One region of the Streptomyces sp. NBC_00178 genome, then DNA from elsewhere that is predicted to be linked to it. Evidence: riboswitches for the same ligand, from Rfam matches in the RefSeq annotation. Region 1 holds a riboswitch; the other holds the start of a gene.
The links. Region 1 has a riboswitch for glycine ahead of gcvP (aminomethyl-transferring glycine dehydrogenase). Riboswitches for the same ligand answer to the same signal wherever they lie in the genome.
Positions count from the first base shown of each region.

Region 2: linked by a shared signal. The riboswitch ahead of gcvT (glycine cleavage system aminomethyltransferase GcvT) and the one ahead of gcvP (aminomethyl-transferring glycine dehydrogenase) in region 1 are both predicted to bind glycine.

Region 1 covers NZ_CP108143.1:1,163,689-1,175,218, forward strand. Annotated here, with positions in the region: gene OHT61_RS04850 (phosphotransferase) at 1-311, shown strand, start outside; gene OHT61_RS04855 (PhzF family phenazine biosynthesis protein) at 551-1,372, shown strand; gene OHT61_RS04860 (CPBP family intramembrane glutamic endopeptidase) at 1,406-2,185, opposite strand; gene OHT61_RS04865 (glutamate-cysteine ligase family protein) at 2,277-3,782, opposite strand; gene OHT61_RS04870 (hypothetical protein) at 4,275-4,871, shown strand; gene OHT61_RS04875 (DUF5999 family protein) at 5,156-5,362, shown strand; gene gcvP (aminomethyl-transferring glycine dehydrogenase) at 5,433-8,318, opposite strand; glycine riboswitch at 8,511-8,606, opposite strand; gene OHT61_RS04885 (PRC-barrel domain-containing protein) at 8,741-9,121, shown strand; gene OHT61_RS04890 (DNA polymerase IV) at 9,034-10,488, opposite strand; gene OHT61_RS04895 (MerR family transcriptional regulator) at 10,564-11,181, opposite strand; gene OHT61_RS04900 (bifunctional nuclease family protein) at 11,351-11,530, opposite strand, start outside.
Region 2 covers NZ_CP108143.1:5,166,334-5,177,863, reverse strand. Annotated here, with positions in the region: gene OHT61_RS22810 (ABC transporter ATP-binding protein) at 1-954, opposite strand, end outside; gene OHT61_RS22805 (ABC transporter permease) at 951-1,940, opposite strand; gene OHT61_RS22800 (ABC transporter substrate-binding protein) at 2,032-3,795, opposite strand; gene OHT61_RS22795 (ABC transporter permease) at 3,840-4,832, opposite strand; gene OHT61_RS22790 (enhanced serine sensitivity protein SseB C-terminal domain-containing protein) at 5,187-5,978, opposite strand; gene OHT61_RS22785 (enhanced serine sensitivity protein SseB) at 6,126-6,896, opposite strand; gene OHT61_RS22780 (AAA family ATPase) at 7,088-7,777, opposite strand; glycine riboswitch at 7,962-8,059, shown strand; gene gcvT (glycine cleavage system aminomethyltransferase GcvT) at 8,226-9,353, shown strand; gene gcvH (glycine cleavage system protein GcvH) at 9,446-9,823, shown strand; gene glyA (serine hydroxymethyltransferase) at 9,843-11,102, shown strand; gene OHT61_RS22760 (L-serine ammonia-lyase) at 11,258-11,530, shown strand, end outside.

The sequences.
Region 1 (11,530 bases):
CGCGCTACTGGGTGCCCATGCTCGATCCCGAGTCCGCGGCCGCGCTCCATCCCGAAGGACTGGATGCGCCCGCACGGCTGCGGATCCTCGTCGACGGCTACGGGCTCCCGGCGGGGAGCCGCGCCGAGTTGCCCGGCGTCATCGAGCAGGCCACGGACGCCTGCCGGGCCTTCGTCGCCCGCCGTGTGGCCGGCGGAGACCAGGTCTACACCCGGGCGTTGGCCGAGCGCGGCGGCTGGGAACGCTGGGACCGCATGCAGAACTGGCTGGTGAACCACCGCCAGACGTTCACGGCTGCCCTGCTGAGCTGACCGCCCCGGACGTTCGGTACCAGAGGGTCCTGGAGCATCGCCCCGCGTCGGCGGTACACGTTCCGACGACAATGCACGGTCCACGTCCGGCGCGAAGGCCTGTCGCGTCCTTGGACAGGGCCTGAACACAGCAGCGGTCGTCGTGGCGATCCGCGGGGCAACAGTCATCACACAGGGCAGGCCGCACATCCCCGATTGGCCTTGGACCGTCCAGAGGCGTCACGCCTACCGTCGACGGCATGAAGATCCGCATCGTCGACGCCTTCACCGACCGCCCCTTCGCCGGGAATCCCGCTGGGGTCCTCCTCCTCGAAGCGGGCCCGTTCCCGGAATCGGCCCGCCTGCAGCTGATCGCCTCGGAACTCAACCTCTCGGAGACCGCCTTCGCGCACCCGCTGCCGCCCGGCGGTGACGCCGACTGGGCGCTGCGCTGGTTCACCCCGGCCACCGAGGTGGACCTGTGCGGACACGCCACCCTGGCCACGGCCCACGTCCTGCACACCACGGGCACCGCGAGCGGCACCGTGCGGTTCGCCAGCCGCGCCGGGGTCCTTCGTACCGTCGCGCGCGATGACGGCTCCCTCACGCTGGACTTCCCCACGGCGCCCCTGACACCGGTCCCCGCTCCCCCCGGACTCGTGGAAGCGCTCGGCGCGTCTCCCGTCTCCGTTCACGACACGGGGGAACACGTCGGTGATCTCCTGGTGGAGCTGGCCGACGAGGCCGCCGTACGCGCCCTGCGTCCGGACTTCGCCTCACTGGCCGCGTGTTCCCGCCGCGGTGTCATCGCCACCGCCGCGGCCGGCGACCCGGCTGGCGGGTACGACTTCGTGTCGCGCGGCTTCTTCCCCCGGGTCGGTATCGACGAGGACCCGGTGACCGGCAGCGCGCACACCGCCCTGGCCCCCTTCTGGTCGGCCAGGTTCGGCCGGGACGACCTCACCGGACTGCAGGCGTCGGCCCGCTCGGGCCTGGTCCGCACCTCGCTGCGGGGGACGCGCACCCTGCTGACCGGCAGCGCGGTGACGGTCGTCGACGGCGATCTGCTGACCTCGCTCTGAGCACGCCGGAGCTGGGCCGGGCCGGGCCGTGTGTCAGGGGGTGGGCAGCCAGCCCACCTTCCCGGCGAGGAGGGCGTATCCGACGAACGCCCCGATATCGAGCAGCGCGTGCGCGACGACCAGCGGCCCGACCCGGCCCCAGCGCCGGTACAGCAGCACGAAGACCACGCCCATGACCACGTTGCCGATGAACCCGCCGATCCCCTGGTAGAGGTGGTAGGAGCCGCGGAGCACGGAGCTCGCCACCAGCGCGGCCGTCGGCGTCCATCCCAGTTGACCGAGCCGGCGCAGGAGGTAGCCGACGACGATGACTTCCTCGACGAGCGAGTTCTGCACGGCGGAGAGGATCAGGACGGGGAACTTCCACCAGACCTCGGGCAGCGACTCCGGCACGACCGTCAGGTTGAACCCCCCGGCGCGGGCCGCCAGGTAGAACGCCAGCCCGGCACTGCCGATCGCGGCCGCGACGAGGGTGCCCCGGCCGAGATCCTGCCCGGGCCGGGTACGGTCCAGCCCGAGGGTCCGCAGACCGGCCCCCTCGCGCAGGAGCAGGTGGGCCACCAGGGCGACCGGCACCAGCGCGGTCGCGATGCCGAACAGCTGCCAGGCGAGGTCGAGCCAGGGGCGACCGGGGGCGTACGACCCGTTCAGCGTCGCCGCCTGGTCCTTGAGGCCCCCGGGTTTCGTCAGCGAGCCGACGAAGCTGATCAGGGCGGAGACGCCGCTGGCCCCGAGCGAGAGAGCCAGCACGAGCAGGGTCTCCGACCTCAGGATCCGCGGGGACGCCTCCTCCCGGGGAATGGTTGCAGTCACGCGACCCGCCTTACCTGTACGCCTGCCGTCGGTTGTGCGTCCTAGCTTGCCCGACGGGACGGCGGTGGCGGGACACCGGGCGGCCGGATGCTCAGGGGGCGGGGAAGCCGACCGGCCAGGTGTGGACCGGCTCGCCGACCTGCATCAGCTCGCCGTAGCGCCGGGTTGTGGCCGCGAGCGCGCCCTCCCTCTCCAGTCCGGCCTCCAGGGCGCGGTGATAGGTGTCGACCTGCCAGGAGGCACCGTTCACCCGGAGCCGGCACCGCTCCTCGATCACGCCCAGGTAGCGGTCCCGGTCGGAGGGCTCGATGTTCCATGCGTCGAGCCCGGCGGCGGCGAGGGGCAGCAGTTCGTCGCGTACGAGCTTGACGGCGGGGACCTTCGCCACGCCTCCCGAACGGCCCGGGCGCGGCCACAGCAGTTCGGCGTCGATGCCGTGGCGGCAGGCGGCATCGAAGTTCTCCTCGGCCGCCTCGAAGGACAGCCTGGTCCAGACCGGCCGGGACTCGTCGGCGAGCGCGCGCACGAGGCCGTAGTAGAACGCGGCGTTGGCGATGACGTCGGTGACGGTCGGTCCCGCGGGCAGGACCCGGTTCTCCACCCTCAGGTGCGGGACGCCGTCGGCCATTCCGTACACCGGCCGGTTCCATCGGTAGACCGTGCCGTTGTGGAGGACGAGTTCGCCCAGGGCGGGCACTCCGCCCTCGTCGAGCACCCGCAGCGGCTCCTCCTCCTCGCAGATCGGCAGGAGCGGCGGGTAGTAGCGCACGTTCTCCTCGAAGAGTTCGTACGCCGAGTCGATCCAGCGCTCCCCGAACCAGGTGCGGGGCCGCACCCCCTGGTTCCTCAGTTCGGGCGGGCGCACGTCCGTGGCCTGCTGGAACAGCGGCGGCCTCGACTCGCGCCACAGCTCCTTGCCGAAGAGGAAGGGCGAGTTGGCGCCGAGCGCGATCTGCACGGACGCGATGGCCTGGGCGGCGTTCCAGACGTCGGAGAAGCGGTCCGGTGTCACCTGCAGATGCAACTGCACCGATGTGCAGGCCGATTCGGGGGCGATGGACGCGGAGGTGGAGACCAGCCGTTCGACGCCTTCGATATCGAGGACGAAATCCTCTCCGCGGGCCGCCGCCATTTGATCGTTGAGGAGTGTGTAGCGATCGACGTCCGAGAGGTTCGCCGACACCACGTCGTCACGTCCCAGCGTGGGCAGGATGCCGATCATCACGATGCCCGCGTCGACCTCGGCCGCCTTGCGATGGGCATAGGCGAGTCCGGTGCGCAACTCCTCTGCGAGCTGATCGAATACCCGGCCGCTCAACCGGTGCGGAAGAATGTTCACTTCCAGATTGAACATCCCCAGTTCCGTCTGGAAATCCCGGCTGGCGATGCGCTGGAGCACCTCAGCATTCCGCATCCTCGGCATGCCGTCGGAACCCGCGAGATTCAGCTCGATCTCCAGCCCCATGAGATTCCGGGGCCTGTCGAACCTCTGCTCCGACAGGAGCCTCTCCAGCCCGCTCAGGCACTGGACGAGCTTCTCGCGGTACGCCTGCCGATCGGACGGGGCGAAGGCGCCCGCCACGATCTTCTCGCCCATCGAAGGGTCCCTCCTCGAGTGGGCGGCCCACGGCACAGGCCGCTCGTATCAGGATCGATAATGCCCCGCCCAGATGATCCGTAACGCCCCCGCGGCCCGCGGACTCCCAGTAGTGTGTCGACTGAGACCGGAGGCACATTCCGTCGGCATGCGGCATATGCAGGGTGCGGTGTGCGCCGCGGGTGGAAACACCGATGGGTTTCAGCCTACCGCCGTGGAGGGAAAATACCTGGCGGCAGACGTCCGGAGCGGACCGAATCCACAGGAACTCCGCAATTCAAAGGCTCGAATCCGCCTTGCGCGCAATACGCGGGAAGGCTAGCCGAAACATCGTGTGAACATTTGTCGTATAAACTCTGCGAACGAGGCAGAGAGTTGACGCATCGGCCAGTCCGCCCGTCACCGGCCTTCCTCTGGCCCCGTTGCACGCCGACAGCGCCGTCTGCACCCGCCCACGCTCCACCGTGTCTCCGAAGTGAGAGGCGACCCACTATGCCGCTGCATGTTTCACCGGCTCCCGCGCCCGCACTGCGCAGCGTTCTCGCGGCCCTCGGTTCTCCCACCGCCGTCCGCGAGGCCCATACGCCCGCTCTCCGGTCCGTCCAGGGATCGCTGAGCCCCGAACTCCCGCTCCCCGTACACGTGCTGGACCGGATCGCGCCGCACGAAGCGGCGCCCCTCACCCGCCTCGCGGGCTGGCGGTTCCTGATCCGGGGCAAGGAACGCGCCGTCGCCGCCGCGGACACCATGCTGACCGCCGACGGCTGGACCTTCTCCCACTTCTTCGAGGGCCCGTACATCGTCTCCACCGAAATCGCCGTACGTCAGGCGGAGTCGTCGACGACGCACTACCAGCCGCGCCTGCTCTCGATCCCCGAGCTGTACATGCTCACGCTGTGGCTGCACCGCGACACCGAGGACGACGCCGGCTCCGGAGCACTCGCGCCGAACGACCTGCTGGTGCCCCTGGCTCCCGCGCCTCCCGGCATCACGCCCCACCGTCCGCACCGGGTCGCCGACCTCCTGCCGGTCATGACCCTGCGGGTCACCCCGGCTCCGCTGCCCGGTCTCCTCGGCACGCCTGCCTGATCCTCGTCGTCACGCCCCCGCCGGCCGTTAGGCGGGGGCACACGTGTACCCGGCCGGACTAGTCCGGCCGGGTCACCCCGAACCATCCGAACGGACAGTGCAGTTGGATTGAACCGTCCGGCCGGGTGATGCGTCATGGGAGGAGAACAGCAGCTGCCGCGAAATCCCTGCGGATCGACGCCCGTAGGGCAACACTGGGAACGGACCGACTTGATACGGGGACGGCCATGAACACCTCGTCCAGCCGCAGGACACTCGAATCGACGCAGCGAAAGAACCCCGCCATGTGCCAGCACCAGCCACCCTGCCCGACCGCCGACTCCAACGACCGGGAGGCCGCACGCCTGATGGCCCACCACCCGGAACAGGGCTGGAGCCTGCTGTGCAACGGCGTCCTGCTCTTCGAGGACACCGGCGAGCTGCTCCCGGACGGCCAGATCATCGCACCCCACCGGCCGCTGAAGAGCGGTCAGGTGATGAAGGCCGCCTGACCGCGGCCGGGGAAACACGGGGGCCGGCCCGGAGAGGACTCCGAACCGGCCCCGACGCGCGTCCGCGCGCCTACTGGTCGTACGCGTCCAGGGGCGGGCAGGAGCAGACCAGGTTGCGGTCACCGAAGGCTCCGTCGATCCGGCGCACCGGCGGCCAGTACTTGTCCGACGGGGTGACGCCGGCCGGGAAGACCGCCTCCTCACGGCTGTAGGCGTGCGTCCACTCGCCGCCGAGCGCGGCCGCGGTGTGCGGCGCGTTGCTCAGCGGGTTGTCCTCGCCGCTCCAGGTGCCGTCCGCGACCTTCTCGATCTCGCCACGGATGGCGATCATCGTGTCGCAGAACCGGTCGAGCTCCGCGAGGTCCTCGCTCTCGGTGGGCTCGATCATCAGGGTCCCGGCCACCGGGAACGACATGGTCGGCGAGTGGAAGCCGTAGTCGATGAGCCGCTTGGCCACGTCGTCGATGCTGACGCCGGTCGCCTTGGAGATCGGCCGCAGGTCGACGATGCACTCGTGCGCGACCAGACCGGCCGGGCCGTTGTACAGGATCGGGAAGTGCGGCTCCAGCCGCTTGGCGATGTAGTTGGCCGCGAGCACGGCGACCTGCGTCGCCCGCTTCAGACCCTCGCCACCCATGAGCCGTACGTACGCCCACGAGATGGGCAGGATGCCGGCCGAGCCCCACGGCGCAGCCGAGATCGGTCCGACACCCGTCTCCGGGCCCGCGGCGGGCTGCAGCGGGTGGTTGGGGAGGTAGGGCGCCAGGTGGGCGCGCACACCGACCGGGCCGACGCCCGGGCCGCCGCCGCCGTGCGGGATGCAGAACGTCTTGTGCAGGTTGAGGTGCGAGACGTCGCCGCCGAAGTGGCCCGGCTTGGCGAGACCCACCAGGGCGTTGAGGTTGGCGCCGTCCACGTAGACCTGGCCGCCGGCGTCGTGCACCTCGCCGCAGATGTCGGCGACGTGCTCCTCGAAGACCCCGTGCGTGGAGGGGTAGGTGATCATGAGCACGGCGAGCTCGTCGCGGTGCTTCGCGATCTTGTCGCGGAGGTCCGCGATGTCGACCTCGCCGTCGTCGGCGGTCTTCACCACGACGACCTTCATGCCGGCCATCACGGCGCTCGCGGCGTTGGTGCCGTGCGCCGAGGACGGGATCAGGCAGACAGTGCGTCCGTGGTCCCCGTTGGCGCGGTGGTAGGCGCGCACGGCCAGGAGACCGGCGAACTCGCCCTGCGAGCCGGCGTTGGGCTGGATGGACACGGCGTCGTAGCCGGTGACCTCGGCGAGGCGCTCCTCGAGCTCACGGATGAGGGTGAGGAAGCCCTGCGCCTGCTCGGCCGGCGCGAACGGGTGCAGCGCACCGAACTCGGGCCAGGTGATCGACTCCATCTCGGCCGTCGCGTTGAGCTTCATGGTGCAGGAGCCCAGCGGGATCATGCCGCGGTCCAGCGCGTAGTCGCGGTCGGCGAGCTTGCGCAGGTAGCGCAGCATCGCCGTCTCCGAACGGTGCTGGTGGAAGACCGGGTGGGTGAGGACGGCGTCGCTGCGCAGCCGGGCCTCGGGGAGCGCGTCGGGCGCCGAGGCGTCCAGCGCCTCGATGTCGCCCTCGGCGCCGAAGGCGGCCCACACCGCGGAGAGCGCGCCGCGGGTCGTGGTCTCGTCGCAGGCGACGGAGACGTGGTCGCCGTCGACGAGGCGCAGGTTCACCCCGCGCCCGCGCGCCGCGGCCACGACGTCGGCCGCCGTGCCGGGGACGCGGACGGTGAGGGTGTCGAAGTACGTGTCGTGCACGACGTCGATGCCGGAGGCGCGCAGTCCGCCGGCCAGGATGGCGGCGAAGCGGTGCGTGCGCCGCGCGATCGTGCGCAGGCCGTCGGGGCCGTGGTAGACGGCGTACATGCCGGCCATGACCGCGAGCAGCACCTGGGCGGTGCAGATGTTGCTGGTGGCCTTCTCACGGCGGATGTGCTGCTCGCGCGTCTGCAGGGCCAGGCGGTAGGCCTTGTTGCCGTCCGCGTCGACGGAGACACCGACGAGGCGGCCCGGCAGGCTGCGGGCGAACTTCTCGCGTACGGCCATGAAGCCCGCGTGCGGTCCGCCGAAGCCCATCGGGACACCGAAGCGCTGTGTGGTGCCGACCGCGATGTCCGCGCCCAGCTCGCCGGGCGACGTCAGAAGGGTCAGCGCCAGCAGGTCGGCGGCGACGGAGACGATCGCACCGAGCTCGTGTGCCTGGTCGATGACGGGCTTGATGTCGCGCACCGCACCGGACGCGCCCGGGTACTGGAGCAGCACACCGAACACGCCCCGCTCGGCGATCTCGGCGGGGATGCCGGCCGAGAGGTCGGCGACGACCACCTCGACGCCGGTCGGCTCGGCGCGGGTCTCGATCACGGCCACGGTCTGCGGCAGGGTGTCGGCGTCGACCAGGAAGACACCGTTCTTGACCTTGCCCACGCGCCGCGCGAGGGCCATCGCCTCCGCGGCGGCCGTGCCCTCGTCCAGGAGCGACGCACCGGAGGTGGGCAGCCCGGTGAGGTCGGCGACCATCGTCTGGAAGTTCAGCAGGGCCTCCAGCCGGCCCTGGGAGATCTCCGGCTGGTACGGCGTGTACGCGGTGTACCAGGCGGGGTTCTCCATGACGTTCCGCAGGATCACCGGCGGGGTGAAGGTGCCGTAGTAGCCGAGCCCGATCATCGGGGTGAGCACCTGGTTACGGTCCGCGAGGCTCCGCAGCTCGGCCAGGACCTCGGCCTCGGTGCGCGCCGACGGGAGGTCGAGTGCCTCGGCGCTCCGGATCACGTCGGGCACCGCGGCGGCGGTGAGCTCGTCCAGGGAGCCGTAGCCGACCTGGGCCAGCATCTTCGCCTGGGCCTCGGCATCGGGCCCGATGTGACGCTGCTCGAAGGGGATGCCCTGCTCCAGCTGGGAGAGCGGAGTGCGACGGGGGGTCATGATGGAGGCCTCCTGGTCTGTCACGACCTGCGAGGGGCGCCACGGCGTGGCTGCCCGAACGGCCTCCCCCTCTGTCATCTCGACCTGAGAGCTTCACCGGCACGCCTGCGGCACACCGGCTTTCACCGTCGGTGAGGGCGGGGCCCGACCCGGCGTGTGCCGTACGGGTTCCGTCCTGCTTTCCAGAGTGGCCTCGTCCGTGCGGTACGGGGGCCTGAGAGATTCCGGGGAGGAGTTGCTCCTTCGGCGCCTCCGGATCGCTCCGAAGGACTCTCCCGCGCGGGGTCAGCAGCCGTGTTCCAGCCTACCAGCGGGCCGGCCGATGCCCGTCTCGAGTGGCCGATGCCACGGATCTGGCCTTGTGTAGTGCCTGTGGAGCAGTCGCGACCACCCCGACGCAGTTGCGAGCAGTGGGAGGCACCGTGCAGACCGACATCGATCCGCGCAGCCTGATCGGCCGCAAGGCCTTCGACCGCCTGGGTGCCAAGATCGGAACCGTGGACGAGGTCTATCTCGACGACGCGACGGGTGTACCCGAGTGGGCCGCGGTGCGCACCGGGCTGTTCACCCGGGACGCGTTCGTGCCGCTGGAACCGAGCGAACTGGTCGACGGCACCCTGGTGATCCCCTTCGACCGGGCGCTGATCAGGGACGCGCCGGACTTCGGGGTGGGCCGCCACCTCTCACCCGAGCAGGAGCTGCAGCTCTACCGGCACTACGGGCTGGACTCCGCCCCGTCCGCCCCCTCGGGCCCGTCCGCCCCGGACAGGGACTTCGGGAAGCTGGCCGGCCAGGAGGAGTAGTCCACCGGGTCGCGCACCAGGGGGAGCGGATCGGCCGGCCGGAGCTCAGGGTCGTCGACACGGAACGTGCGCACCCTTCCCGGCGCGGTCCACGGCTCCTCGAACCGCACGGTGACGCGGCCGACACCACTGCCCTGCACCCACCCGTGCCCGTGCACCTCGTGCCGTACGTCGTGTCCGGCGGCCCAGCGGTGGCCCGAGGGCGGGGCGGTGCCGTCGGGAGCCGCAGCGTCGGCGGCGACGGGACCGGCCGCGACGGGTTCCGCCGCGGCTGCCACCTCGGCCTGCTCCGCCTCGGCGGCCTGGGCGAAGAGGTCCTCCTGCGTGAAGTCCGCGAGCCCCGTGACACCGACCCCGAGCAGCCGCACGCCGCCGGTGGTGTCCACGGCCTCCAGGAGCCGCGCGGCGGCCTCCCTGACCACCCCGGGGTCGTCGGTGGGCCCGCGCAGGGTCTCGGACCTGGTGAGCGTCGAGAAGTCGTAGCGCCGCACCTTGAGCACGACCGTGCGCCCGGACCGGCCCGCGTCCCGCAGCCGCCCCACGCAGCGGTCCGCCAGGCGTTCCACCTCGGTCCTGACCCGCACCCGGTCGTGCAGGTCGACGTCGAAGGTGTCCTCGACCGAGACCGACTTCGCGTCGCGCTCCGCGACGACGGGGCGGTCGTCGAAGCCCTGTGCCATGCGGTGCAGCGCGACCCCGTGCGCCTTGCCCAGGAGGCGCACGAGCTCCGCCTCACCGGCCTCCGCGAGGTCCTGGACGACCGTCATCCCGGCGCGCCGGAGGTGGTCGCCGGTGGCGGGCCCCACACCGGGAAGGATCCGCACCGACTTCGGTGCGAGGAGGTCGCGTTCGGTGCCCGGCTCGATCAGCATGAGCCCGTCGGGCTTCGCCTCCTCCGAGGCGATCTTGGCCAGCATCTTGGACCCGGCCAGGCCCACGGAGCCGCTGAGCCCTGTGACCGCCCTGATGACCGTCCGCAGCTGGACGCCGAGAGCCCGGGCCGAGGCGGAGTCGTCGGCGACGCCACCGGCCTCCAGATCGACGAAGGCCTCGTCGAGGCTGAGCGGCTCCACGAGCGGTGAGAGCCGGCCGAGCAGTTCCATCACCTGGTCGCTCACGGTGCGGTACAGCGAGAAGCGCGGGACCAGGTAGGCAGCGTTGGGGGCCAGCCGCCTGGCCTGCGCCATGGGCATGGCGGAGTGCACACCCAGGCGCCGGGCCTCGTAGGACGCGGTGGCGACCACGCCGCGCATGCCGAGACCGCCGACGACCACCGGCTTGCCGCGCAGGCTGGGCTTCGCCGCCTGCTCCGCGGAGGCGTAGAAGGCATCCATGTCCAGATGCAGGATGGTGGGCGCGGGTCTCACAGGATCCGATGGTGCCCTACGCCACTGACAACCGCCCCGCACGGCACGTGCGGGGCGGTCGGGGCGGGTGCCTCGTCAGCCCGCGCGGTTGCGCCGCCGGGCCAGTTCGTCGGCCGGGTTGTTGCCGACCAGCGTCTCGCCGGTGTCGATGCGCTCACCGTGGAGCTGCGACAGCGCCACGTCCACGTCCCGCCAGACGACGCCGACGGCGATACCGAAGACCCCCTGGCCCCCCTGGAGGAGGCTGACGACCTCGTCGGGCGAGGAGCACTCGTAGACCGTCGCCCCGTCGCTCATGAGAGTCATCCGCTCGAGGTCCGTGAACCCGCGGGCCCGCAGGTGCTGGACGGTCGTGCGGATGTTCTGGAGCGCCACACCGGTGTCCAGGAAACGCTTGACGATCTTGAGGAGCACGACGTCCCTGAAACTGTAGAGGCGCTGCGTCCCCGAGCCGTACGCCGGACGCACGCTCGGTTCCACGAGCCCCGTGCGCGCCCAGTAGTCGAGCTGTCGGTAGGTGATCCCGGCCGCCGCGCACGCTGTGGGCCCCCGATAGCCGATGTCCCCTGCCCCTGCCGCACCGTCCGCTGCCACCACCGCCGGCTGAACCGGCTGTCTGATGGAGTGGCCGGCCGCACTGCCGTGCTGCCGGTACGGCCCACCTTCAGCCGTACCGTCGCCGCTGCTTCTCACGCCGACCTCCGTCCTTGACCTGCCATCTCGACGGTAGGCAGTCACCAGGGGTGCGTCAACGATCGCCACACTCGGCACGCCGAGTGATAATCACCCTGAGGGTGGTTTCCCGTGACTGATTCGCGGGAACGGCTTGTCGGATGCGCTGATGCCGACCGTCGGCGCACGCTCACTGGCTGTTGGTACCGAAGTCCTCCGGCGAGATCTGGTCGAGGAACTCGCGGAACTTCTCCACCTCGTCCTCCTGCTCGTCGGGAATGGCGATGCCGGCGTCGTCCAGCACACCGTCACTGCCGTAGATCGGCGTACCGGTGCGCAGGGCGAGCGCTATGGCGTCGGAAGGCCGCGC
Region 2 (11,530 bases), 4.0 Mb from region 1:
GAAGGCGCAGCCGGACGGGACGTTGATGAGGCTGGGCGGCGACCCCTTGACCGGGACGAGCCGGTCGGTCTGCTCGCGGTCGATGCGCGGCATGGAGCCCAGCAGGCCCCAGGTGTAGGGGTGCTGCGGCCCGTAGAAGACCTTCTCGGCGCTTCCGCGCTCGATGCAGCGGCCCGCGTACATGACCAGCAGGTCGTCCGCGATCTCGGCGACGACGCCGAGGTCGTGGGTGATCATGACGACCGCGGAGCCGAACTCCTTCTGCAGGTCGCGGATCAGGTCGAGGATCTGCGCCTGGACGGTGACGTCGAGGGCGGTCGTCGGCTCGTCGGCGATCAGCAGCTGGGGGTTGTTGACCAGGGCCATCGCGATCATGGCGCGCTGGCGCATGCCGCCGGAGAACTGGTGCGGGTAGTCCTCGTAACGGCGCTGCGGCTCGGGGATGCCCACGCGGTCGAGCATCTCGATGGCGCGCTTCTTGGCCGTCTTCTTGTCGACCTTGTGGTGGACGCGGTGCGCCTCCACGATCTGCGCGCCGATGCTGTAGTACGGGTGCAGCGCCGACAGCGGGTCCTGGAAGATCATCGCCATCTTCTGGCCGCGCAGCTCGCGCACCCGCTCGGGCCCGGCGCCGATCAGCTCCTCGCCGTCGAGCCAGATCTCACCGCTGATCCGGGCGCGCTCCGAGGTGTGCAGTCCCATGATCCCCAGCGAGGTCACGGACTTGCCGGACCCGGACTCACCGACGATGCCGAGGGTCTGACCGGCCTTCAGGTCGAAGCTGACGCCGTCGACGGACTTGACCAGGCCGTCGTCGGTGTCGAAGTGGATGCTGAGGTTGCGTACGGAGAGGAACTCCTTGGCGTCCGCCGCGGCGTCCCGGGGGGCGGGGACCGTCGCCGGCGCGGGCGCGTCCTTCCCGCTCGGGGCGTCCTTCTTGCTTACGTCGCTCATGAGAGCCTCACCCGGGGGTCGATCGCGGCGTACACGAGGTCCACCAGCAGGTTGCAGATGACGATGAAGAAGGCGGCGACCAGGGTCACGCCCATCACCTTGGGAAGGTCGGCCGTGGTCACTCCCTGGATGGCGAAGGCGCCGAGGCCCTGGAAGGAGAACACTCTCTCGGTGATGACCGCGCCGCCGAGCAGCAGCGCGAAGTCCATGCCGAAGATCGTGACGAGCGGGGTGAGCGCCGCGCGCAGGCCGTGCTTGACGACGACCTTGCGCTCCGCCAGGCCCTTGGCCCGGGCGGTGCGGATGTAGTCCTCGCCCATCGTCTCCAGCATCCCGGCCCGGGTGAGCCGGGCGTACAGGGCGGAGTACAGCAGGGCGAGCGTGCACCAGGGAAGGACCAGGGCGCCGGCCCACTCCACGGGGTTCTGGAGGAACGGCACGTACTCGCCGTTGCCGAAGATCGCCAGGACGACGAGGCCGGTGAAGAACATCGGCAGCGAGACACCGGCGAGGGCGACACCCATGGAGAGGCGGTCGAAGAACGACCCCCGCTTCAGGGCGGAGACGACACCGGCGGCGACACCGGAGAGGACCCAGATGACGGCCGCACCGACGGCCATGGAGAGCGTCACCGGAACGCGGTCCACGAGCTGGGGCCAGATCTCGGTGTGCGTCTTGAAGGAGTAGCCGAAGCACGGGGCATGGCAGGTGACCGGGTCGGGACCGAACTGGTATTCGGCGCCGACGACGATGCCCTTGATGAAGTGCCAGTACTGCAGGTACAGGGGCTGGTCCAGCCCCAGGTTCTTCTTGACCGCGGCGATGACGTCGGGGTCGGGGCTCTTCCCGACGTACTGGGCGGCCATCGAGTCGAGGGTCTGCCCGCCGAGGCGGGGGACCAGGAAGAAGATCGCGAACGTGACTGCGCTGACCACCAGCAGCAGCAACACCGCGGCGAATACGCGTCGGATGATGTACGCAGCCACAGCCGTGCGGCGCCGGGCGGGCGAGCGGGTTGACACCCGCCGGCCCGGCGCCTTCACCTGCCTTTCAAATGATGCTGTCGATGAACAGGTGTTACTTCTTGGTCGAGGTCATCAGCACGTAGTCGTACATACCGAGGTATGCGTCCGTGACCGTGACGTTCGCCGCGGAGTCCGGGCGGTACAGCAGGTTCTTGCGGTAGACGAGCGGAACGACGGAGGCGTTCTCCATGACCTTCTGGTCGACCTCGCCCCAGGCGGCGTTGCGCGCCGTGGTGTCGACGGTGCCGATGCCCTTGACGAGTGCCTCGTTGACGGCCTTGTCGTTGAGCTCCATCAGGTTCGTGCCACCGGACGGCTTGATGGCCGTGCCGTTCACGATCTGGTCCAGGAAGCCGAAGCCGGTCGGCCAGTCGGCGCCCCACTGCATCATCATCATGCCCGCGTTGTTCTTGTGCACCCAGGCCGGGACACCCGCGAAGTCGGTGAAGTACTTGTCCGAGGGGAACTGCTTGATCTCGGCGGTGATGCCGATCGCCTTCAGGCTGCCCTGGAGCTGCGTGGCCGCGGTGATCTCGTCAGGACGGTCGGAGCGCGCCGTGAGCGTGGTCTTGAAGCCCTTGGGCTGACCGCACTTGGTCAGCGCCTCCTTGGCCTTGGCCGCGTCGCCCTTGTGGCCCTCGGTCGGGTACAGGTCGAACTTCTTGTAGCCGGCGACGGTCGGGGGGATGACCGTGGTGGCCGGGTCGCCCTTGACCGAGCCGCCGATCGAGTCGATCAGGCTCTGCTTGTCGACCGCGTACTGGACGGCCTTGCGGCACTCGACGTTGTCGAACGGCTTCACGTTGACGTTCAGCGCCATGTACTGCAGCACGCCGGCGTACGGGTTGTCCGTCTTCGCCTTCTCGGCGGCCTTCACGAGGACCTTGGGCTGCGTCTTGGACTGCAGACCGGTGCCCGCGATGTCAGCGGTGGTGACGTCGTTGAGCAGGTGGTCGTCCACCGTGGTGGGGTTGACGTTGAGCTTGAGCTCGATCTTGTCCGGCAGGGCCTTGCGGATCGGGTCCGTCTTCGGGTCCCACTCCGGGTTGCGGACGAGCGTCGCGCCCTTGCTCTCGTCGTACGCCGAGAACTTGTACGGGCCCGAGGACACGATCTTCTGGACGTAGCTGGCGCCCTTGTCGGCCTTCTGCGGGACCGGAGCGGTCTGCGAGAACGCGGCGAGGTAGTCCATGTCCGCGAACGGCTTGTTCAGCTTGAAGGTGATCGTGTAGTCGTCCGGGGTCTCGATCGACTTGAGGCCCTCGGGGGACTTGTCCTTGTAGGGACCCTTGTACTTGTCGCCGCCCTCGAGGTACGCCTTGAAGTAGGTCGGACCGTTGGACAGGGCCTCCGGCGCGAAGTTCGAGCGCTCGACGGCGTACTTGACGTCCTTCGAGGTGATCTCCGTGCCGTCCTCGAACTTCACGCCCTTGCGGATCGTGTAGGTCCAGGACTTGGCGTCGGCGCTGGCCTTGCCGAGACCGGTGGCGAGGTCCGGGACGATCTCCAGGCTCTCCTTGCCGGCGGCCGGCTTGAAGGTGACCAGGGAACGGCCGTACAGGCGGGAGAAGTTCTGCACCCAGCCGTAGTACGTGTTGCCCGGGTCCAGGGAGTCGGGACCGCTCGAGTGCTCGAAGGTGACCGTCCCCCCCTTCTTGTCGGTCTTGTTGACGATCGACGTCAGGCCGGCGTCGGCCTTGCCCCCGCCGCTGCCCCCCGCTCCGTCGGTGTCGGTGTCACTGCCGCTGCAGGCCGACGCGCCGAGCGCGACCGCCACGGCGACGGCGATGGCCGAAGCTGTCTTTCTGGTTCTCATGCTGAGGAAAGCCCCCTCGATCGAACGGTGCGGCATCGCCGCGATTACTTGCCACGAGGGTCGAGTGCGTCACGCAGCCCGTCCCCCAGCAGATTGAAGGCCAGCACGGTGAGGAAGATCGCCATGCCGGGGATGACCATGAACATCGGGTCCACCTCGTAGAGGTCGACCGCCTGGGTCAGCATTCCGCCCCAGGAAGCCTGCGGCGGCGCGATACCGACGCCGAGGAAGCTGAGGGATGCCTCGAAGAGGATGTTCGTGGGGATCAGGAGCGTCGCGTAGACCAGGATCGGCGCGATCAGGTTCGGCAGCAGTTCGCGGAAGAGGATGAAGGGACCGCGGGCGCCCAGCGACCTCGCGGCCTCGACGAACTCCCGCTCGCGGAGCGACAGCGTCTGCGCGCGGACGATGCGGCCGATGTAGGGCCAGCTGAAGAAGCCGATGACGAAGATCAGGACCGCGATCCGCAGGGTGAGTCCCTGCAGCCCGAACGCCTCGCCCTGCAGCGAGGCGGAGATGGAGATCGCGAAGAGCAGCAGCGGGAACGCCAGGAAGGTGTCCATCAGGCGGCTGATGAAGCTGTCCACCCAGCCGCCGTAGAAGCCCGCGACGACGCCCATGACGACACCGATCACGACCGAGAGCAGCGTGGAGCCGACCGCGACCACGAGCGAGACCCAGGAGCCCTCGAGGATGCGGGCCAGGATGTCGCGGCCCGTCTGCGGTTCCACCCCGAACGGGTGGTCCCAGCTGATCCCGCCGAAGTCCCCCTTGGGCGCCAGCAGTACGGGGTCGACCAGGCTCTGGTTGAACGCGTCGGGGTCGAGCCCGAGGAGCGCCTGGAGCGGCTTCGACAGCAGAGCGGTGAGGATCAGCAGCACGACAACGATGCCACCGGCCATCGCGGCCTTGTCCCGCTTGAAGCGGGTCCAGGCGATCCGGCCGAGCGAACGGCCCTCGATCTGCTTGCGCGGGGCGCCTTCCAGCACCGCTTCGGGCTGCACTTCCGCCCTGGTGGTCTCGATAGGTGCCGTCATTGCGGTGGAGACCCCTCTCGGCCGACGGTGGCCGGCCCATGACCGCCGCTGTAGCGGCTCGTACAAAACGTGACACACGTGATCACACACCCCGGAACTGACCCTGTTTGAAAGAGGGATGTGCGGGGCAGGGAACACCTGCTGTGTGGAGTCTGAGGTGACTTCGCGATCACCCGCCAGACCTGACGGGGAATGTTTGCTCAAACGTGATGCTGCCCAGAGGCTTCCGTTATCCGGACAGCTGTGCTTTGTGAGCGGACGTCTCGGCCGCTAATCCGCTATAGCGGACATGGCGCCCCAAGCACGTTCATGTGGTGACCAATTGGCCGTCGGCCGCGACGGGCGGACGCCCCGTCAGTAAGCCTGCGGGGCCTGGCCGGGGACGGGCGGATAGCCGTAACCCGTGCCGGGCGCCGGAGCGTGCGCCTCGCGGTCGTAGAACGGCCGGGAGTTGACGCGGAGCCACATCGCGACCGGGTCGTACTCGTCGGACATCGAGACCGTGGAGACGGGCAGCCCGTCGGGGACCACGCCGATCGACTGCTGCATCATCGCGCGCACGGCGTCCACGGACGGGCGGCCGGTGTCGTAGAGGTCCAGCCCGATCGCCAGGTACGGGACACCCAGCGCCGGCTGCACCCAGGCACGCCGCAGCGCGCGGACGGCGGGGGTGCGGTGGGCGTTCTGCGACAGCAGGGCGTAGAACTGCGGGATCTCGATGGCCGGTTCGGAGAGCCGCAGCGGGCCCGCCGGCATGCGGTCGAGCCCGGTCGCGATGCGGCGCAGGTCGAGCCAGGGGATGCCGACGCCCCCGCCCGGCGCGTGCGGGTTGAGCCAGATGCCCCAGCGGTCCGGGAAGAGCGAGCGGGCGATGTCGCGGCCGGTCGTGACCTCGTGGGCCCTGCTCCAGCCGCTCGCGGAGAGCTCCTGGGCGGAGGTCACGCAGGGGGCGTAACCGAGGCCGTCGACCTCCATGTTGCCGTACTGCGCGTCGGGGGAGCCCGCCGTGCCGTGCCACAGCAGCATCCAGACCTGCCCGCCGGCCAGGGACCTCAGCAGTTCCTCGTACGTGTCGAGGCGCCCGGGGGTCACTTGGCGCAGCATGTGCTCGACCTGTCCGGCCGCCGCGGTGCCTGACGCACTCACCCTGGGTCCCGCCCCTCTTCGATCCGCTGTTCCGCCGCCCGCGTGCTCCGCGGTGTCGTGCCGCCGCTCCCGGCCCGGCCATCAAACCAGCTTATGCGCCGCCCCTGACACCGCCTTGACGCCACGTGCCGGAGCGTCACGTCGCTCTCAGTACGCCTCGCGCACGTAGAACGGGCGCACCTTCTCCAGCATCCAGTCGCCCACCGGGTCCCGGGCGACGTCGAGCAGGACGAGGCTGACCGGCCAGGGGGCCTGGACGCGGCCGAGCGCGCGGCCGAGCGCGTCCATCGGGGCGCTCTGCCCCGCGGCGTCGACGCCCGCCGCCTCGACACCGACGAACAGGACGGGGCTGTCGCCCTCGATGCTGGCCAGTGACCGCCGGGCGGTGCTCACCACTCCCGTCGCCCGGAACTCCTCGGACACCGCGGCCAGGAAGTCGACCGGGTCCTCCTTCCAGTCCGGCTCGTACAGGCGCACCCGGCCTCCGCTCGCGGCCCCGTCCAGCGGGGTGCGGCCCGCCCGGCAGAGTTCCGCGACGGCGGGCGGCGGCAGCGGCACGCCGACCGCTCCCCCGGGGTTCACCGCGATGCCGACCTGCGGGGGGAGACCGCGGGCGAAATCGCGTGCGGGCGCGACCGTGAAGGACAGGTGCGATCCGACGCACTGGAGGTACTGCGCCTCGGAGCTGAACACGGGGACGTACGCGGCGCCGTCGATGTCGACCGTCGGCAGGTCGAGAGCGGCGCTGTCGGGCCCGCCGCCGTTCGGCAGAGGTACCCAGACCTGGCTGCGGCCGAGCACCTCGACCAGCCGGCCGCCCGCTCCGGGTATGCCGATGGAGGCGCCGAGCACCTCTTCGAACTCGTTGGCCGGCCATCCGTTCGTCTGATGGGGCGCGGCCTGGGCCGGAATGTCCACGGTGTCTGTGTCCCTTTCTCGCCGTGCTGTGCGGCAGAAACCTTAGACCGGGTCGGGCCCCGGATGCAGGGCCCGGACGGGAGCGGTGCCCGGACCCGGCGCGGCGTCCAGATTCCGGACGGTCCGCCGGCCCGCCGCGGACTGTGCGTATGCGAACGGTGACGCCCCGCCCGGACCCCGCCCGGCCGCGGCTACTGCTGCGGAGGCCGCGCCTCCGGGAAGGAGATCCGGCACACGGCCCCCGCGGACTCCCGGTCGAGCAGCACCGCGGAGGCGCACCCCGGCGGCAGCAGACCGCTCCCGGTGTCACGCAACAGCCGTCCCACGGCGCGCCGGTGCCGGGCGAAGGCGTATCCGGAGACCCCGCGCCCGCGCTCCCGCTGCCCCTGACGCGCCACCCCGGGGGAGACGTCGAGCAGCACGAGGTGGAGGTGGCGGCCCCGGTGCCGGGCCTCGCGCGCCAGCCAGCGGCGCACCCACGCCTGCGTGCCGCAGTCGTGGACGACCACGGACGCCCCTGAACGCAGGGCCCGCCACAGGCCGGCGTAGTGCGCGACGCGCACCAGGGGGCGGTAGAGCGCGTACGGGAGTAAGCCGGGCAGGGCCTCGGCCCAGCGGTCCCTGGCGTCCTGGGAGTCGATGGCGTGTTCCTCGACGGCCCGCCGGATCAGCGTCGACTTGCCGCTGCCGGGCAGCCCGGAGACCACCACCACGTCACCCGCCGCGAAGTCCAGACCGCGCGGGCCCCGTCCTCCGGCGCCCCGCAGATCCCGCACCACCGGTGCGGGATCTGCCGTCAGTTCCCTGGCCGGCGCGCCCGGCTGCCGGGGCATGGTCTCGTGCGTGACCCCCGCGGTCGTCGCGTAACGCTGCAACCTCATCGCCGTCCCCCTGCCGATTCACCCACTGACCTGCCCAAGAAGTGTAAAGAAAAGGTAATGCGGCACAACCGCTCCGGAGCGCACGTGTCGCGGCCGCGCGGCCCCGGACACCCGCACGGACCTGGACGCCCCACTCTCTCCCAATGCGTGCGATGATGACCCCGCCAATTGCATACCGGCCGTTTGAATCCGCGCGGGAGAGTCCCGGTCACCGTGTGCGCCGGGCGCCGAAGGAGCAAGTTCCTCCCTTGAATCTCTCAGGCCCCGTACCGCGTGGATGAGGCAGATCTGAAAAGCGGGCCGCCGTGCGGCCCCACCCAAGGTGCAAGCCGAACCCGAAGGGGACGACCCTTCTGGACCCCTTCGGGGGGTCTCGGCGAACCTCTCAGGTTCCGATGACAGATGGGGAGGGATCAACCCTCTGTCGTCATGCCCTGGAGCCATGTCCATGAGCACTGCCCCGAGCGCCGCCCCCCGACTCACCGCCCTCGACGCCCTGCACCGGTCGCTGGGCGCCACCATGACCGACTTCGCGGGCTGGGACATGCCGCTGCGGTACGCCAGCGAGCGCGACGAGCACAACGCCGTGCGCACCCGGGCCGGCCTGTTCGACCTGTCGCACATGGGCGAGATCACCGTCACCGGTCCGCAGGCCTCGGCCTTCCTGGCCTACGCGCTGGTCGGCAACATCGCGACCGTGGGCGTGGGCCGGGCCCGCTACACCATGATCACCGCGGCGGACGGCGGGATCCTGGACGACCTGATCGTCTACCGCCTGGCCGACACCGAGTTCATGGTCGTCGCCAACGCCGGCAACGCCCAGCTGGTCCTGGACACCCTCACGGAGCGTGCGGCCGGCTTCGACGCCGAGGTGCGGGACGACCGCGAGGCGTACGCGCTGCTCGCCGTACAGGGACCCGACTCCCCCGCCGTACTGAAGTCGGTCACGGACGCCGACCTGGACGGACTGAAGTACTACGCGGGCCTGCCGGGCACGGTCGCCGGCGTCCCCGCGCTCATCGCCCGCACCGGTTACACGGGCGAGGACGGCTTCGAGCTCTTCGTCGCGCCCGAGCACGCCGAGCAGCTGTGGACCGCCCTCACCGAGGCGGGCGCGCCGTACGGCCTGATCCCCTGCGGGCTCTCCTGCCGGGACACGCTCCGCCTGGAGGCGGGCATGCCGCTGTACGGGCACGAGCTCACCACCGCGCTGACCCCCTTCGACGCGGGCCTCGGCCGGGTCGTGAAGTTCGAGAAGGAGGGCGACTTCGTCGGCCGCGAGGCGCTGTCCGCAGCCGCCGCCCGCGCGGAGTCCGCCCCGCCCCGCAAGCTCGTCGGCCTGATCGCCGAGGGCCGCCGGGTGCCCCGCGCGGGCTTCCCCGTCGTGGTCGGCGGGGAGGTCGTCGGCGAGGTCACGTCCGGAGCGCCGTCGCCCACCCTGGGCAAGCCGATCGCCATGGCCTACGTGGACGCGGCGTACGCCGAGCCGGGCACCGGGGGTGTCGGCGTCGACATCCGGGGCACGCACGAGCCGTACGAGGTCGTGGCACTGCCGTTCTACAAGCGCCGCGCGTGACGGGCCCGAACCGCACCACGTGACGCATTCGTGTCTCACACCGTAAGACCACCGTTCATCAGCACTCCCCCGCGTACAGGAGAATTCAGGTCATGAGCAACCCCCAGCAGCTGCGGTACAGCAAGGAGCACGAGTGGCTGTCGGCCGTCGAGGACGGCGTCGCCACGGTCGGTATCACCGAGCACGCGGCCAACGCCCTCGGTGACGTCGTCTTCGCCCAGCTCCCGGAGGTCGGCGACACGGTGACCGCGGGCGAGACCTGCGGTGAGCTGGAGTCGACCAAGTCGGTCAGCGACCTGTACTCGCCCGTGACCGGCGAGGTCACCGCGGCCAACCAGGAGGTCGTGGACGACCCGTCGCTGGTGAACTCCGCCCCCTTCGAGGGCGGCTGGCTGTTCAAGGTGCGCGTCGCGGAGGAGCCGAACGACCTTCTCTCCGCCGACGAGTACACCGCGTTCTCCGGCAACTGAGACCCCAAGGGACCCACTGATGTCGCTTCTGAACTCCTCCCTCCACGAGCTGGACCCGGACGTCGCCGCCGCCGTCGACGCCGAGCTCCACCGTCAGCAGTCCACCCTCGAGATGATCGCGTCGGAGAACTTCGCTCCGGTCGCCGTCATGGAGGCGCAGGGCTCGGTCCTCACCAACAAGTACGCCGAGGGCTACCCCGGACGCCGCTACTACGGCGGCTGCGAGCACGTCGACGTGGTCGAGCAGATCGCGATCGACCGGATCAAGGCGCTGTTCGGCGCCGAGGCCGCGAACGTCCAGCCGCACTCGGGTGCGCAGGCCAACGCCGCCGCGATGTTCGCGCTGCTGAAGCCGGGCGACACGATCATGGGTCTCAACCTGGCCCACGGCGGTCACCTGACCCACGGCATGAAGATCAACTTCTCCGGCAAGCTCTACAACGTGGTCCCGTACCACGTCGACGACACCGGTGTCGTGGACATGGCCGAGGTCGAGCGCCTCGCCAAGGAGTCGAAGCCGCAGCTCATCGTGGCCGGCTGGTCCGCCTACCCCCGTCAGCTGGACTTCGCCGCCTTCCGCCGCATCGCGGACGAGGTCGGCGCGTACCTGATGGTCGACATGGCGCACTTCGCGGGCCTGGTCGCCGCGGGTCTGCACCCCAACCCGGTGCCGCACGCCCACGTCGTCACGACCACCACGCACAAGACCCTCGGCGGTCCGCGCGGTGGCGTCATCCTGTCGACGCAGGAGCTCGCCAAGAAGATCAACTCGGCGGTCTTCCCCGGTCAGCAGGGTGGCCCGCTGGAGCACGTGATCGCGGCCAAGGCCGTCTCCTTCAAGGTCGCGGCGGGCGAGGAGTTCAAGGAGCGCCAGCAGCGCACCCTGGACGGCGCCCGCATCCTCGCCGAGCGCCTGGTCCAGCCGGACGTCACCGAGGTGGGCGTCAGCGTCCTCTCCGGCGGCACGGACGTGCACCTGGTCCTGGTCGACCTGCGCAACTCGGAGCTCGACGGCCAGCAGGCCGAGGACCGGCTCCACGAGCTGGGCATCACGGTCAACCGCAACGCCATCCCGAACGACCCGCGTCCCCCGATGGTCACCTCGGGTCTGCGGATCGGCACCCCGGCCCTGGCCACCCGCGGTTTCCAGGCCGAGGACTTCACCGAGGTGGCGGAGATCATCGCCGCCGCGCTGAAGCCCAGCTACGACGCCGAGGGCCTCAAGGCGCGGGTGACCGCCCTCGCGGAGAAGTTCCCGCTGTACGCCGGCCTCAAGTAGGCCACCCGCGATTTGCGCGCAGGGTGGGGGCACCACGCACACTGAAGAGTGAGCGCGGTGCCCCCACCCTTGTCCCCGCGCTCTTCGTGCCCACAGGCCCGTCCCGCACCACCCGGCGGACAACGACGTCTGCCGAACCCCTTAGGAGTACTCCCGTGGCCATCTCGGTCTTCGACCTCTTCTCGGTCGGCATCGGCCCGTCCAGCTCCCACACGGTCGGCCCGATGCGCGCGGCGCGCATGTTCGCCCGCCGCCTCAAGAACGAGGGCCTCCTGGCCCACACCGCTTCGGTCCGCGCCGAGCTGTACGGCTCGCTCGGCGCCACCGGGCACGGCCACGGCACCCCGAAGGCCGTCCTGCTCGGCCTGGAGGGCGAGTCGCCCCGCACGGTCGACGTCGAGGGCGCCGACGCCCGCGTCGAGGAGATC